Regions from separate parts of the Chelatococcus sp. GCM10030263 genome, predicted to be linked through region 2. Evidence: riboswitches for the same ligand, from Rfam matches in the RefSeq annotation. Region 2 holds a riboswitch; each other region holds the start of a gene.
What was found. A riboswitch is a leader RNA that binds a small molecule or an ion and turns the genes downstream of it on or off. The one in region 2 is predicted to bind cobalamin.
Positions count from the first base shown of each region.

Region 1: it holds a riboswitch for cobalamin, as region 2 does, so the genes downstream of both, ACFQU1_RS09955 (ABC transporter substrate-binding protein) here and ACFQU1_RS08545 (ribonucleoside-diphosphate reductase subunit alpha) in region 2, are expected to answer to the same signal.
Region 3: it holds a riboswitch for cobalamin, as region 2 does, so the genes downstream of both, ACFQU1_RS07500 (CbtB-domain containing protein) here and ACFQU1_RS08545 (ribonucleoside-diphosphate reductase subunit alpha) in region 2, are expected to answer to the same signal.

Region 1 is NZ_JBHTDB010000004.1:133,998-138,475, forward strand. Features, by position in the region: gene ACFQU1_RS09945 (ABC transporter ATP-binding protein) at 1-234, opposite strand, end outside; gene ACFQU1_RS09950 (FecCD family ABC transporter permease) at 231-1,268, opposite strand; gene ACFQU1_RS09955 (ABC transporter substrate-binding protein) at 1,268-2,272, opposite strand; cobalamin riboswitch at 2,459-2,699, opposite strand; gene ACFQU1_RS09960 (DUF2254 domain-containing protein) at 2,801-4,177, opposite strand; gene ACFQU1_RS09965 (sodium:calcium antiporter) at 4,454-4,478, shown strand, end outside.
Region 2 is NZ_JBHTDB010000003.1:846,165-850,642, reverse strand. Features, by position in the region: gene ACFQU1_RS08545 (ribonucleoside-diphosphate reductase subunit alpha) at 1-1,554, opposite strand, end outside; cobalamin riboswitch at 1,664-1,859, opposite strand; partial or broken gene ACFQU1_RS08540 (YcnI family protein) at 2,734-3,246, shown strand; gene pip (prolyl aminopeptidase) at 3,889-4,478, shown strand, end outside.
Region 3 is NZ_JBHTDB010000003.1:622,697-627,174, forward strand. Features, by position in the region: gene cobN (cobaltochelatase subunit CobN) at 1-425, opposite strand, end outside; gene cobW (cobalamin biosynthesis protein CobW) at 436-1,482, opposite strand; gene ACFQU1_RS07490 (DUF1636 family protein) at 1,479-1,889, opposite strand; gene ACFQU1_RS07495 (CbtA family protein) at 1,886-2,620, opposite strand; gene ACFQU1_RS07500 (CbtB-domain containing protein) at 2,628-2,801, opposite strand; cobalamin riboswitch at 2,836-3,034, opposite strand; gene ACFQU1_RS07505 (MFS transporter) at 3,054-4,295, opposite strand; gene ACFQU1_RS07510 (aldo/keto reductase) at 4,390-4,478, opposite strand, start outside.

The sequences.
Region 1 (4,478 bases), on a different contig from region 2:
GAGGCGTCGTGCGACGGCCGCGCGCGACAGGCGCGCGATGTCGGTCTCGCCGAGGGTGACGATACCGCTCGCGACGCGCCTCAGCCCGCAGATCAGGCGCAGGAGGCTCGACTTGCCGGAGCCGTTCGGCCCGATCAGGCCGAGCGTGCTGCCGGGCGCCGCGGTGATGGTAACGCCGTCGACGATCATCCGCCCCGCAGCACTCCATCTCACGTCTCGTGCGGCTATGCTCATGACGGGCGCCTCGCGCGGTAGAGGATGACGGCGAAGGCCGGCGCTCCGAAGAGGGCCGTGACCACGCCGATCGGCAGGATCTGCTGCGGGATGATCACTCGCGAGATGATATCCGCGACGACCATGAAGACCGCCCCCATCATGAATGCCGCTGGCAGGAGGCGGCCGTGGCCGGGCCCGACCAGGAACCGGGCCGCATGGGGAATGACGAGCCCGACGAAGCCGATGGAACCGACGAGGCTCACCATCGTCGCGGTCATGGCGGCGGCCGCGCCGTAAAGCACGAGCTGGGTCCGCCTGACGGGGATGCCGAGCGCGGCGGCCGCGTCGCCGCCGAAGGTGAAGGCATCGAGCGCGCGGGCATGGAGGAGCGAGATGCCGAAGCCGAGGAATGCAACCGGTGCCGCAAGATGGACATCGGGCCAGCGCACGCCGCCGAGATTGCCGAGGAGCCAGAACATCACGCCGCGCACCTGCTCGGCGCTGGCGGAACTGGTGACGATATAGGAGGTTGCGGCGTTGAAGAGTTGCGAGCCGGCGACGCCGGCCAGAATCGTGCGGTCGAGCCCACCGCCCGCTCCGGCGGCGAGCAGGACGACGAAAGCGAAAGCGATGATCGCTCCGGCAAAGGCTCCAGCCGACAGCGATAGCGTGCCGGCGCCGAGCCCCAGGATCATGACGGCGACCGCGCCGGTCGACGCCCCGGCGGAAATCCCCAGCATGTAGGGCTCGGCCAAGGGATTGCGCAGCAAGGCTTGCAGGATCACGCCGGAAACGGCGAGCGCGGCGCCGCAGCAGGCGGCGACGAGAGCACGGCTCAGCCGGTAGTCCCAGATGATGCCTTCCTGAACCCTGCCAACCCCGAAGCCGGCGTCCACCAGCCTGTTGGCTATCGCCTTGAAGGTGGTGGTGAGCGGGATCGCCATCTCGCCGATCGAGACCGCAAAGCTGATGGCGACGGCGAGGAGGCCAAGCCCCGCGAGGACGAAGACGGCTTGCAACTCCCAGCCGCGGCCAAGAACCGGATCGCGGATCAATGGGAAAGCCCGAACGACTTGATGCCGCGCGCCAGCGCCTCGATGCCGTCGACCGTGCGGACCGAGGGATGCATCGCCTCGACATCCATGAGAATGAACCGCTTGTTGCGGACCGCATCGAGCCTGCTGACGACCGGGTCGTTCATCAGGAAGTCGCGCTTCACGGCAGGGTCGTCGGCTGGATAACGGCGGCGGTTCATCTCGGCCATCACGATGACGGTCGGATCGGCGGCGACGATGCTCTCCCAGCTCGTGAGGGGCCATTCCTCGTCGGTGGTGATGACGTTGCGGACCCCGAGCTTCCCGATCATGGAGGCGGGCACGCCGTTCCGGCCGGCAACGAAGGCATCACCCTTCGCATTCGGGCTGGAAAACCAGAAGACGACGGAGACGTCCTTCGCCTTCTCGCCCGCCACGGAGGCTATCGCATCCGCCTCCCGCTTCCGCAGGTCGGCGATGAGCGTCTCGCCGCGCTCCCTGACGTCGAAGATTTGCGCCAGCTCGCGGATCTCCTGGTAGACGAGATCCATGGTGAACGGCGTCTTGCGCGCGCCGTCGCCGCCCTTGCTGTTGTCCTTCACGCAATCCGCCGGCGAGACATAGGTCGGGATGCCGAGCTTCGCGAATTGCTCGGGTCGTCCCACCACCCCGTTCGGCCCGACATGCCACACGAACTGGGCCGTCACCAAGTCGGGGTTTTGAGCCACGACGGCCTCGAAGCTCGGATCGTTGTCGGCCAGGCGCTTGATCCCGGCATTCTCGTTTGCGAACTGCTTCAGGACAGGCCCGAACCAGACGGCGGTTCCGACCATTCGATCGGCGAGGCCGAGCGAAAAGAGGATTTCCGTGCTGCTCTGGCCGATGGAGACGACCCTCTGCGGCGCCTTTTCGAAGGTGATCGGAGCACCGCAATTCTCGATCGTCAGAGGATAATGCGTCGGCTGCGCTGCAAGGCTCTGCTGCGGTGCGAGCGCGAGGAAAAGAAGCCCGGCCGCCGCCAGCGCGAGCCGGAATGGACGGAATACGACGCTTGCAGGTGTAAGGACGCTTGCAGGATAAAGAAGAACAGACACCGACAACCCCTTTTCTCTGAAAGGGGGCTTGGGCCGAAGGTTCGCATGGCTGGACCGTGCCGGGAGCCGGCGTGCAGGACAGCAAAGCGATCCGCCGGGACACCCCGCCCGAGGACACGTTCGATGCTCACGGGCAGGTCTCCTGGCTCGCGGGTCGAAACCGGCTGTCTGGCCTTCCCAACGCAGGGCACCTCAGGCGGTGCGGGCGTCAGTGGCACGTCGCGACAGCGGCTCGCCGCTTACAGTTGCGGGGGCAGCTCCGGCATGGGCGTTCGACCGCAAGGACGAGCCGCCGCACCGGATTCCCTCTTAGCGCCGGAGAATCACTCCGGCGACCCATGAACATCGACAAGGTGGGCCGAACCTCACGCCCCGGTCAAGCCGTGACATTCCGTCGGCGGCGATGACATAGACGAAATGTTATAACGTTGCAATATTGAAATCCTCGCGTTCGGGTCAGGAGGCTGTTTTGCCTGCAGGAGCATTCATGCCCCCCGTCCACGCAGCCTTCAGGGCGTCCTCCGCGGCCGTGGAACGGCGCTCTATCTGCTCACGATCGGTCTGGTCCGTGATCGTGTGCTCGGCGGCCGCCCTGACGCTCGTGAGTTGCTCCCGGACGGCATCGAGCTGGACCGGCAGTCTCGCACGTTCAGCGATGCGGGCGAGCGCCTCGAGCATGTGAATGACGACGAGGGGCTTGTCCGCGCCGTTCTGGCGGATCTGGCTGAACCCGGCTTTCAGCAGGCTCGCATAAGTCGAGCGCGGGCAGACGATGCGGATCTTGCCGTCCTCATCGGCGAAGAGGCCGGGCGGCAGGGCCCGGTTCATGATCCGCGACAGGGACGCCGAAAGCTGGTTGAGCACCGCCACGGCGGTATAGGGATCGTTGACGCCCGGCGACAAAGCCCGCACGGCGATCTCGACCAGATGCCGGATGGAGAATTCGAGGTCCTGGACGGGTGTGCGGTGAACCCCGATCAGGATGCACTCGCTGATCGCCTTCTTGAGATCGTCGCCGACGCGGTCGCGCGGATGAATGCCGATTCCCTGTCCGCCCTCCACGACATAATCGCCCGCTCTGAAGTAGAGGCCCACGAGGACATCGGCCCGGCGGGCGACCGCCTCCAGGCGATCGAACTCGATCGCCTGGACGTAACCGGCCTTGTCCGGTCCGACGAAGACCGCCTCCCGGTCGAAGTCTCTGGGCAAGGCATCGGCGGGATCGACCGGATCGTCGGGCGCCAGAGGAGCAAGATCGTCGATGACGCCGTCGAGTTCGCGGCCGACGCGCTCGATGACCGTTTCGGACATGATCGAGCGGGCGAGCGTATGGAGGAAGAATACCAATAAGGCGACGCTGACGACCGTCAAAGCAATGGCGAGTGTGACGGTCGAGAATGGAAGGAGCCCCGCGCCGCCGCGCCGGCCGATCGAGGCCAGTACCAGCAGGCAATAGACGATCGTCATGACGAAGGTGCCGAGCACAGCTTGTGTCTGCGGGCTCGCCATGAAGTTGCGCACGAGCCTCGGGCCGAACTGGTTGGCGGCCAGCGTGAGCACGACCATGGTGATGGAGAAGACCAGGGTGGTCATCTGGATCATCGACGACAACAGGGTCGAGAGCAGGTCCCGTGCGTCGTTTGCCGTGCTCACATAGACGAGCCAGGGCGCCGCGTCGGAGGGACGGGCAGCGAGTTGCGCATCGAGCCACAGGCTCGCCAGCACGAGCAGGACAGCGGCCAGCGCCAGCGCCGCCGGCACGAACCAGAAGCTCGTCTGAAGGTAGTCCCAGAGCGCACGGGAGCGGCCGCGGTGCTGCAGCGGCGCACTCATCGCAGCCCCTCGCAACCACAGAGCGATGCAAACCCCGCGGGCAGGGGCGTGGCTGCGACCATATCAACTTGCGGCAGCACGATTGGCGTTGCCTTTCGGCGGTTGCACCGCGACGTCTCGGATCCTCGACCAGAGTGATGGGAACCATGCTATCGGCACGGTGTTCCCAAGCTGGTATCCGGTTTCCGCTCGAGCTCATGGCGGAACACGCCTCGAACGAACTGTGCGGGCGGGCTTTTCCGGCTCGCTGCCTCCCACCACAGGAGGAGAGCCGCATTGCAGCTCACCGGGCTCGGCCTCT
Region 2 (4,478 bases):
GAAGGGCTTGCCGTAGAGATCGTGCAGATCCGGCACCTCGTCCGGCGAGAACAGCGTCCATTGCCCGCCGGCCTCGACGCGCTGCATGAACAGGTCAGGAATCCAGTTCGCCGTGTTCATGTCATGGGTGCGGCGACGCTCGTCGCCGGTGTTCTTGCGCAGGTCGAGGAATTCCTCGATGTCGATATGCCAGGTCTCGAGATAGGCGCAGACGGCCCCCTTGCGCTTGCCGCCCTGATTGACGGCGATGGCGGTGTCATTGGCGACCTTGAGAAACGGCACCACGCCCTGGCTCTCGCCGTTGGTGCCCTTGATATGGGCGCCGAGTCCGCGCACCGGCGTCCAATCGTTGCCCAGGCCGCCGGAATATTTGGCGAGCAGCGCATTGTCCTTGATGGCCTTGAAGATGCCATCGAGATCGTCAGAGACCGTGGTCAGGAAGCAGGAGGAAAGCTGCGGCCGCAGCGTGCCGGCATTGAACAGCGTCGGCGTCGAGGCCATGAAGTCGAAGGAGGACAGCAGCCGGTAGAACTCGATCGCCCGCGCCTCGCGGTCGATCTCGCGCAGCGCCAGTCCCATGGCGACGCGCATGAAGAAGGCCTGTGGCAGCTCGAAGCGGGTGCCGCGCGAATGCAGGAAATAGCGGTCGTAAAGCGTCTGCAGGCCGAGATAATCGAATTGCTGGTCGCGCTCGGGGAGCAGGGCGCCCGCCAGCCGGTCAAGGTCGAAGCGGCCCAACTCGGGATCGATCAGCTCCTCGGCGATGCCGGCCTTCACATAGGCGCGGAAATAGTCCGGGTAGCGTTCCGCCATCTCGGCCTGCGTCGCCTGGTCCGGGCGGCTGGAAAGGAAGCTCAGCGCCTCGCGGCGCAACTTGTCGTTGAGCAGCCGTGCCGAGACCTTGGCGTAGTTTGGCTCGGTCTCGATCAGCGTGCGCGCGGCAAGGATCGGCGCGAGCGCCAGCTCGTCCTCGCTGATGCCGTCATAGAGGTTGCGGCGGGTCTCGGCGAGAATCGCGCGTGCGGAAACGTCGTCGAGGCCGGCCGCCGCCTCCTGAACGACGGCCTCGAGCCGCGCCTCGTCGAGCGGCACCAACGCTCCGTCGAGCGCCTTCATGTGCAGCACCGGCGCCGCGGCGGGCGTCGGGGCCTTGGCAGCCGCTCGCTCCCGCGCCCGCTCCTCGCGGTAGAGCACATAGGCGCGGGCGACCTTATGATGCTCGCCGCGCATCAGGGCGAGCTCGACCTGGTCTTGGATATCCTCAATGTGGAAGGTGCGCCCGGTATCGGCGCGCCGCGTCAGCCCGGCGACGATCTGCTCGGTGAGCAGGGCTACGATCTCATGGACACGCCGCGAGACGGCCGCGCTGTTCCCTTCGACCGCGAGAAACGCCTTCGTCAGCGCCACGGCAATCTTGGAGGCGTCAAAGGGCGTCACCGAGCCGTTGCGGCGGATCACCTGATATCCCGGTGAATCGCTGGGGGAGGCCGCCGATGGCGAATGAACGGGCTCGGGCCGCGACACTCCGCGTTCGGTTTCGAGAATGAGAGACATCGGCTATCCCATCAGATTGAGGGCAAAGGCCGAGCGGATGCGACATGGCGAATGCCGGCGCAGACCGGCGACATGGCCACGACGACCCACCGGGACACCCCGCCCGAGGACGTTTCATCGAGATCACGGCAGGTCTCCTGGCTCGCGGGTCGATGCTCGCGTCCGTCTTCCCAGCGCCTCGTGGCACCAGTGACGCAGTGGACGTGAACTCGCCGCTTACAGTTGCGGGGGCAGCTCCGGCTCCTCACCGGATTCCCTCTTAGCGCTCGACTCTGAATCGAGAGACCGTGACTACTAAATATAGTGTGTCGCGCGATATTGATTGTCAATATCTGGGTTTGCCAAGGAGTACGCTGAGCGCACACTGTGCCCATGCGGGCGGTTGCGCACGGCCTTGCGCTTCTTCGCTGCCTCCAACCGCGTTGGCGCGCGGTTCGTCGCAGATCTGGTTTTCAGCCTTCCCGATCTTCTGCCGAAATGATAGGCAGATGCAGCGCTAAAAGGTGGATTTACTTTGCGGGTGATGCGGCGAGGTCAGGGATCGTGGATTGCGCTTGTCGCAGCCTACGTCCTCGTGCTCCAGGCGCTTCTCTCCGCCTTCGTGATCGGCAGCCTCGGCTGCGCCCGCTCAGCTTGACGCCTTTGGCAATATCGTCTGCACGTCGCATGGCGCCGATCGCTCACCGACCCACGATGGGTCGTCCGATCCGCACAAGCTGTTCGACTGCTGCAGCGTCGGCTGCTGCATGTTCGCACCGGCTCTCATGCCGCGCAGTGCGGCGGGGGGTGTCGTCGTGGCGCGCAGCCGCGAGCTCGCGCTGTTTCCCCGCCCCTTCGCTCGCATTACATCGCGCGGCCGGGAGGGAAGTCCCGGCAATCCGCGAGCGCCTCCCATATTCGCCTGATCCTTCGGATCGCGCTGTCCGGAACGACCCAGCCGTCTTGGCGAGGTGTGGTGGCCGGCCGCAGTGCATTGGGCTGACCGCCGCCGGCTGATGCCGGTGCGGTGCCCCTCGCGATCCGATGCGCACCGCGCCATGCGTAGCGCCTGATCCTCACATCCAAAAGCATCCCGCTCCGCGCCAATGAGCGCGGTGGGGCTTCACCTTCGCTGCATCGGCCACGCAGCGCGGCGCGCCAGCGATCGATCAATCGACTCCTCAAACGGAAGAACCCGATATGAAAACTCTGCACACGACCCTCTCCATCGTCACATTTCTGCTCGCCGGAGCGTCGGCCGCCTCCGCTCACGTTACGCTCGAGACCGAGGAGGCGCCTGTCGCCTCGATCTACAGGGCCGTCTTCCGCGTACCGCATGGTTGCGAGGGCAAGGCGACCGTCAAAGTGCGCGTGCAGATTCCCGAAGGCGTGATTGCCGTAAAGCCTCAGCCCAAGGCCGGCTGGACACTCGAAAAGGTGAAGGGGAAATATCCCAAGTCCTACGACTACTATGGCACGCCGACCCGCGAAGGCGTGAAAGAGATCTCCTGGAGCGGCAACCTGCCGGACGACGAATACGAGGAGTTCATCGCCCGAATCTATCTGACTGGCGATCTCAAGCCCGGGACCATGCTCTACTTCCCGGTCGTTCAGGAATGCGCGGACGGCGCCGCCGAACGTTGGATTGAGATTCCCGAAGCCGGAAAGAGCGCCGATGACTATGAGACGCCGGCTCCCGGCCTGAAGCTTCTTAACGTCATCCGCCGCATGTTGCCGAGGGGCCGACCGCGCCTCGACAGTTCACAGCGGGAGAACGCCGCCAGAACAGGCCGACAATTGGCACAGGCAGGACAATCCGGCTCGGTTCATCTCACCGATAAGGCTGGTCAGCGAGGGTCAGCACCGGCGTTCGGAAGCCCTGGCGTTCGGTTGACCTTCATGAGAGGTGCGCGCGTGGAGGAGGACCGGGGCAATTAGAGCAAGTTGGGGATGAGGCCCCCCGCGCGAGCCAACCTTCGAGCTCGCATTTACAGAGTATATGTGTTGATCCTGAGTTGTTTACGGCTACCAATCGCCGGGCTCAAGCGTCATCCGAAGCAAGGGCTACGGCTGCACCTTGCCGGTCTTTACCACTGGACCAAAGGATCGGCACGGGCCTGCTTTCGCGGTGACACGCACGCGAGTCGCTCGGCTCCGCAAATCGGGAAAGGCTGGCTCCTTCACCGCGCTCAGCCTCGTGAACTATTCCGAACTCGCATAGAATCAAACCGATATTGCGTTGGCTTCGGTGTGAGGCCGATGCCATCATCCCCGTCGGTTGGATCCCGAAGTGATTGAGAATTCATGGGCGCCGCGGCTTCACCGGCGCAGAGGCTTTGCAGGGCGGGGAAGGTATTGTCAAGCAAAGACGAGTTCCTCTATCCGCTTGTCGCGCCGTATCGCAGCTTTCGGCTGCTGGTCGGGGACGGGCACGAGCTACAGGTGGAGGAAAGTGGCAATCCGGACGGTCTGCCGGTCGTCTTTCTCCACGGCGGGCCGGGGGCCGGCACGAAGCCGGCACAGCGGCAGACCTTCGATCCCGACGTTTTCCGCATCGTCACCTTCGATCAACGCGGCGCCGGTCGATCGACGCCCCACGCCGCCGTCGACGGCAATACGACGCTGGACCTCATTGGCGACATCGAACGGCTGCGCCTCCATCTGGGCATTGAGCGCTGGCTCGTCGCCGGTGGCTCATGGGGCAGCTGCCTAGCGCTCTGCTACGGCGAAGCGCATCCGGAGCACTGCCTCGGCTTTCGCCTTCACGGCATCTTCATGGGCTCGCCCGCCGAGATCGACTGGTGGTTCAACGGCGCCCGCATGATCTTTCCCGATAAATGGGAAGCCTTCGCCCAGTTCGTGCCGGAGATTGAGCGCGGCGATCTGCTTGAGGCCTATTACCGCCGCCTCGTGAGCGACGATCCCGAGGCGTGTCTTGCCGCCGC
Region 3 (4,478 bases), 220 kb from region 2:
AAATAGCCGTCGAGCCCCGCATAGGTCTCGCCGGGAACCGTCGAGAGTTCTTCGAGCCGCGGGTCGGGCCGGTCGTCGCCGGAAAGCGCCGTGAGCAGTGCGCCGCGGCGGCAGCAGCTTGCGGCGATCTGGTCGAGGCCATAAGCGAGATAGTCGCGCCCGCCGAGGCAGCGCAGCAGCACGACGCGCGCATGGTTGATGACGGCCTCGACATAGAGGTCGACGGAGAGCGGATGGCGGAGATGCTTGAGGCTCGCCAGCCGCAAGGTCGGCAGATGCGCCTGCTCCAGCCCGTAAGCGACGGCGAGCGCCGACAGATCCGTGTCGGTGAAGGAGAGCACGACCATCTCGGCCGGCGACTGAGCGAGATCGACCGGCGTTTCCGCCTCGTCGAGCCCGACCGTGGTCACCGGCAGGAGATGCATCGCCCTTCCCTCAGCCCGTGATCGCTGTGGTGATCGCCGCGCGGTCGAGGCCCTTCTGGCCGATCACCACGAGGCGGCCGAGGCGCGCTTCGTCCTGGCGCCACGGCCGCTCGAACTGCTGCTGGAAGCGTTCGCCGACACCCTGCACGAGAAGCCGCAAGGGCTTGCCCGCAATCGCAAGGAAGCCTTTGATGCGCAGGATGTCGTGCGTCGCCGCGGCCTCGCGCAGCCGGGCGACAATGGCTTCTGCTGCCCGCTGTTCGGGGATTTCCACGATGAAGCTGTCGAAGTCGTCGTGGTCGTGCTCGCCCGCCGCGTCGTGATGCGAGTGACGGGCGTCGAGATCGCTCTCGGCGGCGGCATGAAGGCCGAGCAGCACCTTGGGGTCGACCACGCCGTCGCGCGTGGTGATGACCTTCACCGCCCGCGGCACCGTCTCGGCGATCTCGGCGCGCACCCGCGCCTCGTCCTCCGGGTCAAGGAGATCGGACTTGTTGAGGATGACGAGATCGGCCGACAGAAGCTGGTCCTCGAACACCTCCTCGAGCGGATTGTCGTGATCGAGCGAAGGGTCGGCAGCCCGCTGTCTGGCGAGTTCCTCGGGATCGTCGGCAAAGCGCCCTGCCGCCGTCGCCGGGCCGTCCACCACGGTGATGACGCCGTCCACGGTGACGCGCGAAGAAATCGCCGGCCAGTTGAACGCCTTCACGAGCGGCTTCGGCAAGGCGAGCCCCGACGTCTCGATCAGGATATGCTCCGGCGGCCGCTCCTTGCCGAGGAGGCCTTCGAGCGCCGGGATGAAATCGTCCGCCACAGTGCAGCAGAGACAGCCGTTGGCGAGCTCGACGATGTTGTCCTCCGGGCAGGCCTCGACGCCGCAGCCCTTCAGGATCTCGCCGTCGATGCCGACGTCGCCGAATTCATTGACGATCACGGCGAGCCGCCGGCCGTCGGCCTGGCCGAGCACATGGCGCAACAGGCTCGTCTTGCCCGCGCCGAGAAAGCCCGTGACGATGGTGCAGGGAATTTTCGCGCTCGCCGCATCGGGACTTGTCATCGCGGTTCATCCATCGGTTTGAAATCGAGCGGCGGCACGCGCGCCACGACGCTCTTGCGGAAGGGCAGCGGGCGCTCGCGCCAGGGTATGATGCCGTCGGCGGTCGCCGCAAACTGGCGCGCGGCCGTGACGATGTCGTCGACATTGCCGTCGGCGTCGAGATCGCCGACGACATAGGTCCATTTGCCGGGCGCAGCGAGCGCCACCGTGCAGGGCCGACGGCAGACGGAGAGGCAGGCGACGGGCGTGACCGTGACCTCCGCGTCGGCTGCTAGACGGTCCGCGAGCCTGGCGGCAAGCCCGGGCCCCGGCTCGTCATAGGCCTTGCCGTCCGCATCCGCTTCGGCGATCGGCCGCCGGCAGGTCACGCAGACATAGAGCGTGACGCCGGGCTGTGCGGCGCTCATGACGCGTGCGGCTTGAACCGCTGCCAGAAGAAGCCGACGGCGACGGCGACGCTCGCCCAGAGCGCGGCATTGACTACGAGCGAAGTGGCCGCGAAGGCGCCGGCGAGTTCGGCCGGCGCGCCGCTCGCATAGACCTCCGGACGCGGTGCCCCGATCACATGCGGCGCGAGCAGCAGCAAGAGGCCGGCGGCCTTGGCCCAGAGCCCTGGCGTGCGGATGAGAAGCCAGAGCGCGGCGGCAGTGGCCACGGCGGTCCCCATCCACCAGATCTGGCGGGCGAGCAGCGGCGCGGCGGCGCTGCCCGGCAATTCCGGCGCGAGCCCCAGCGCCGGCGCGAGCCCGGTGGCGATGAAGGCGGCCGCCGCCCAGGCGAGCGCACGCCTCCCATCGATCGGATCGCCCGAGAGGACGAGGCCGGCCATGAGAATGAGGGCAAAGCCGATCGCCGTCACGACGGTCGCGAGGCTCGTGAAGGCGGTCCGCTCCAGGCCGTCGGTCGGGCTCCAGCCCGCCTCGTCATGGGCGCCTTCGCCATGGGAATGCGCGAGAATGATGGTGGCGCCGGAAAAGCGAAGACCCGCCGCCGGATCGAGCGATGCATGTCCCGCCGGCTTTTCGAAGGCTTCCCCCGCGAGGATCAGCGGAGTCGTGGTGAAATGCTGTAGGACCGCAATCGCAAGTCCCGCAACAAGGCCGGCCGCAAGTGCGACCGCCAGCACGCGATTGAGCATGTCGCGGTCAGTGGCAGGGAAAGCTCAGCGCATGCCGCGTGTCGTGTGCGGCATTGTGGATCGCCTCGGAATGGGCGAAGCCCGTCACGAAGACGAGCGCGACGCCCATCGCGAAGGCAACGAGCGCGATCTTGAGAGCATCGGTCCGCGAACCGGCGCGGGTCTCGGCATAAACTTGCATGATAACCTCCTTGGCCGCCCCACCGGCAGCCGCCCGAGTTGACACAGGCGAAGGCAGGTCTCCTGGCTCACGGTTCGCCGCCTCGTGCCGCCTTCCCGGACCCTCGGATCCAGTGGCATCGTGGCGCGAGACTTACCGCTCACAGTTGCGGGGGCAGCTCCGGCATTGGGTCATCGACCCGCACCGGAATTCCCTTTCAACCTCTCGCGAGGACCTTCGCGGGCTCAGCTAGACGTGGTCTCGCCGCAAAAGTCAATCAGGCCGCATATCCTCGATCAGCCTGTCGCGGTGGAGGAGCGCTGGAAAGACGCGCGTCCACAAAAGCGCGATGAGGATGGTGCCGGCGCCGCCGACGACGACCGCCGGAACGACACCGATGAAGGCCGCGAGCGTCCCCGATTCGAACTCGCCGAGCTGGTTGGAGGCGCCGATGAAAACGGTGTTCACGGCCGCCACGCGCCCGCGCATGGCATCGGGCGTGTCGGCCTGCACCAGCGTCTGGCGCACGAAGACGCTGATCATGTCGGCTGCACCGAGCACGGTGAGCGCGCCGAGCGAGAGGAAGAAATTGGTCGAGAGCCCGAAAACGATAGTGGCAAGGCCGAAGATCATCACGGCCGTGAACATGCGATATCCCGCACGCCGCGCCAGAGGCCTGTAGGCCAGAAGAAGCGCCATGGCGGCTGCGCCGACCGCCGGCGCGCTGCGCAGCAGCCCGAGCCCGACCGGCCCGATACTGAGGATCGTCGCCGCATAGATCGGCAGGAGCGCGGTCGCGCCGCCGAGCAGCACGCCGAAGAGATCGAGCGTCACGGCGCCGAGAATGACCGGCTTGGCGCGAATGAAGGTGAGGCCTGCGATCAGCGTCGCCCAGTCGACCTTCGGCGGCGGGACCTTTTCGGCGCGCAGGCGGACGGCGGCCATGCAGATAGCGGCGCAGGCGAAGAGCAGGCCCGCGCCGGCCAGCGCGACCTCGGAGCCCGCCACATAGAGCAGTCCGCCGATCGCGGGGCCGGTGATCACCGCGACCTGAAAAATGGACGATCCCCAGGCGATCGCCCGGCCGAAGAGCTCCCGCGGCACGAGATTGGGCAGGAAGGCCTGGCTCGCCGGCTGATAGAACGCGCGCGAAACGCCCATGAGGACGACGAGCGCATAGATCGGCCAAATGACCGGCGGCTTCATGAAGGCAAAAGCGGCGAGCCCGAAGGCGATGACCGCATTGAGCCCGTAGCAGGCCAACATGATGAGCCGCCGGTCCACCCGGTCGGCCGCATGGCCCGTGACAAGGACGAGGCTGATGACCGGCAGAAAGGCGGCGAGCCCGACGAGCCCGAGCGCGAGCGCGCTGCCGGTCAGGTCATAGACGAGCCAGCCGACGGCGACATCGGTGATCTGCTGGGCGACGGACCCCGAAAACCGCGAGCCGAGAAACCACGTGAAATCCCGTTGTCTGAAGATGGTCCACGGGGAACTCGGAGAAATCGCCGTCATCGGTCCTGCATCGGCCGTGGGAAGTTACATGAGGCAAAAGGCCGGCACCGCTGCCGGCCGTGCAGCGGTGCCATGACGAGAGGTTGGTCGCGGCTTAAGCCGCCGTCTTGCCGGTGATGCGGTCGATTTCGGCGAGGTCCTCGGCCGACAATTTCCAGTCGACCGCCGCTACATTGGCCTCCA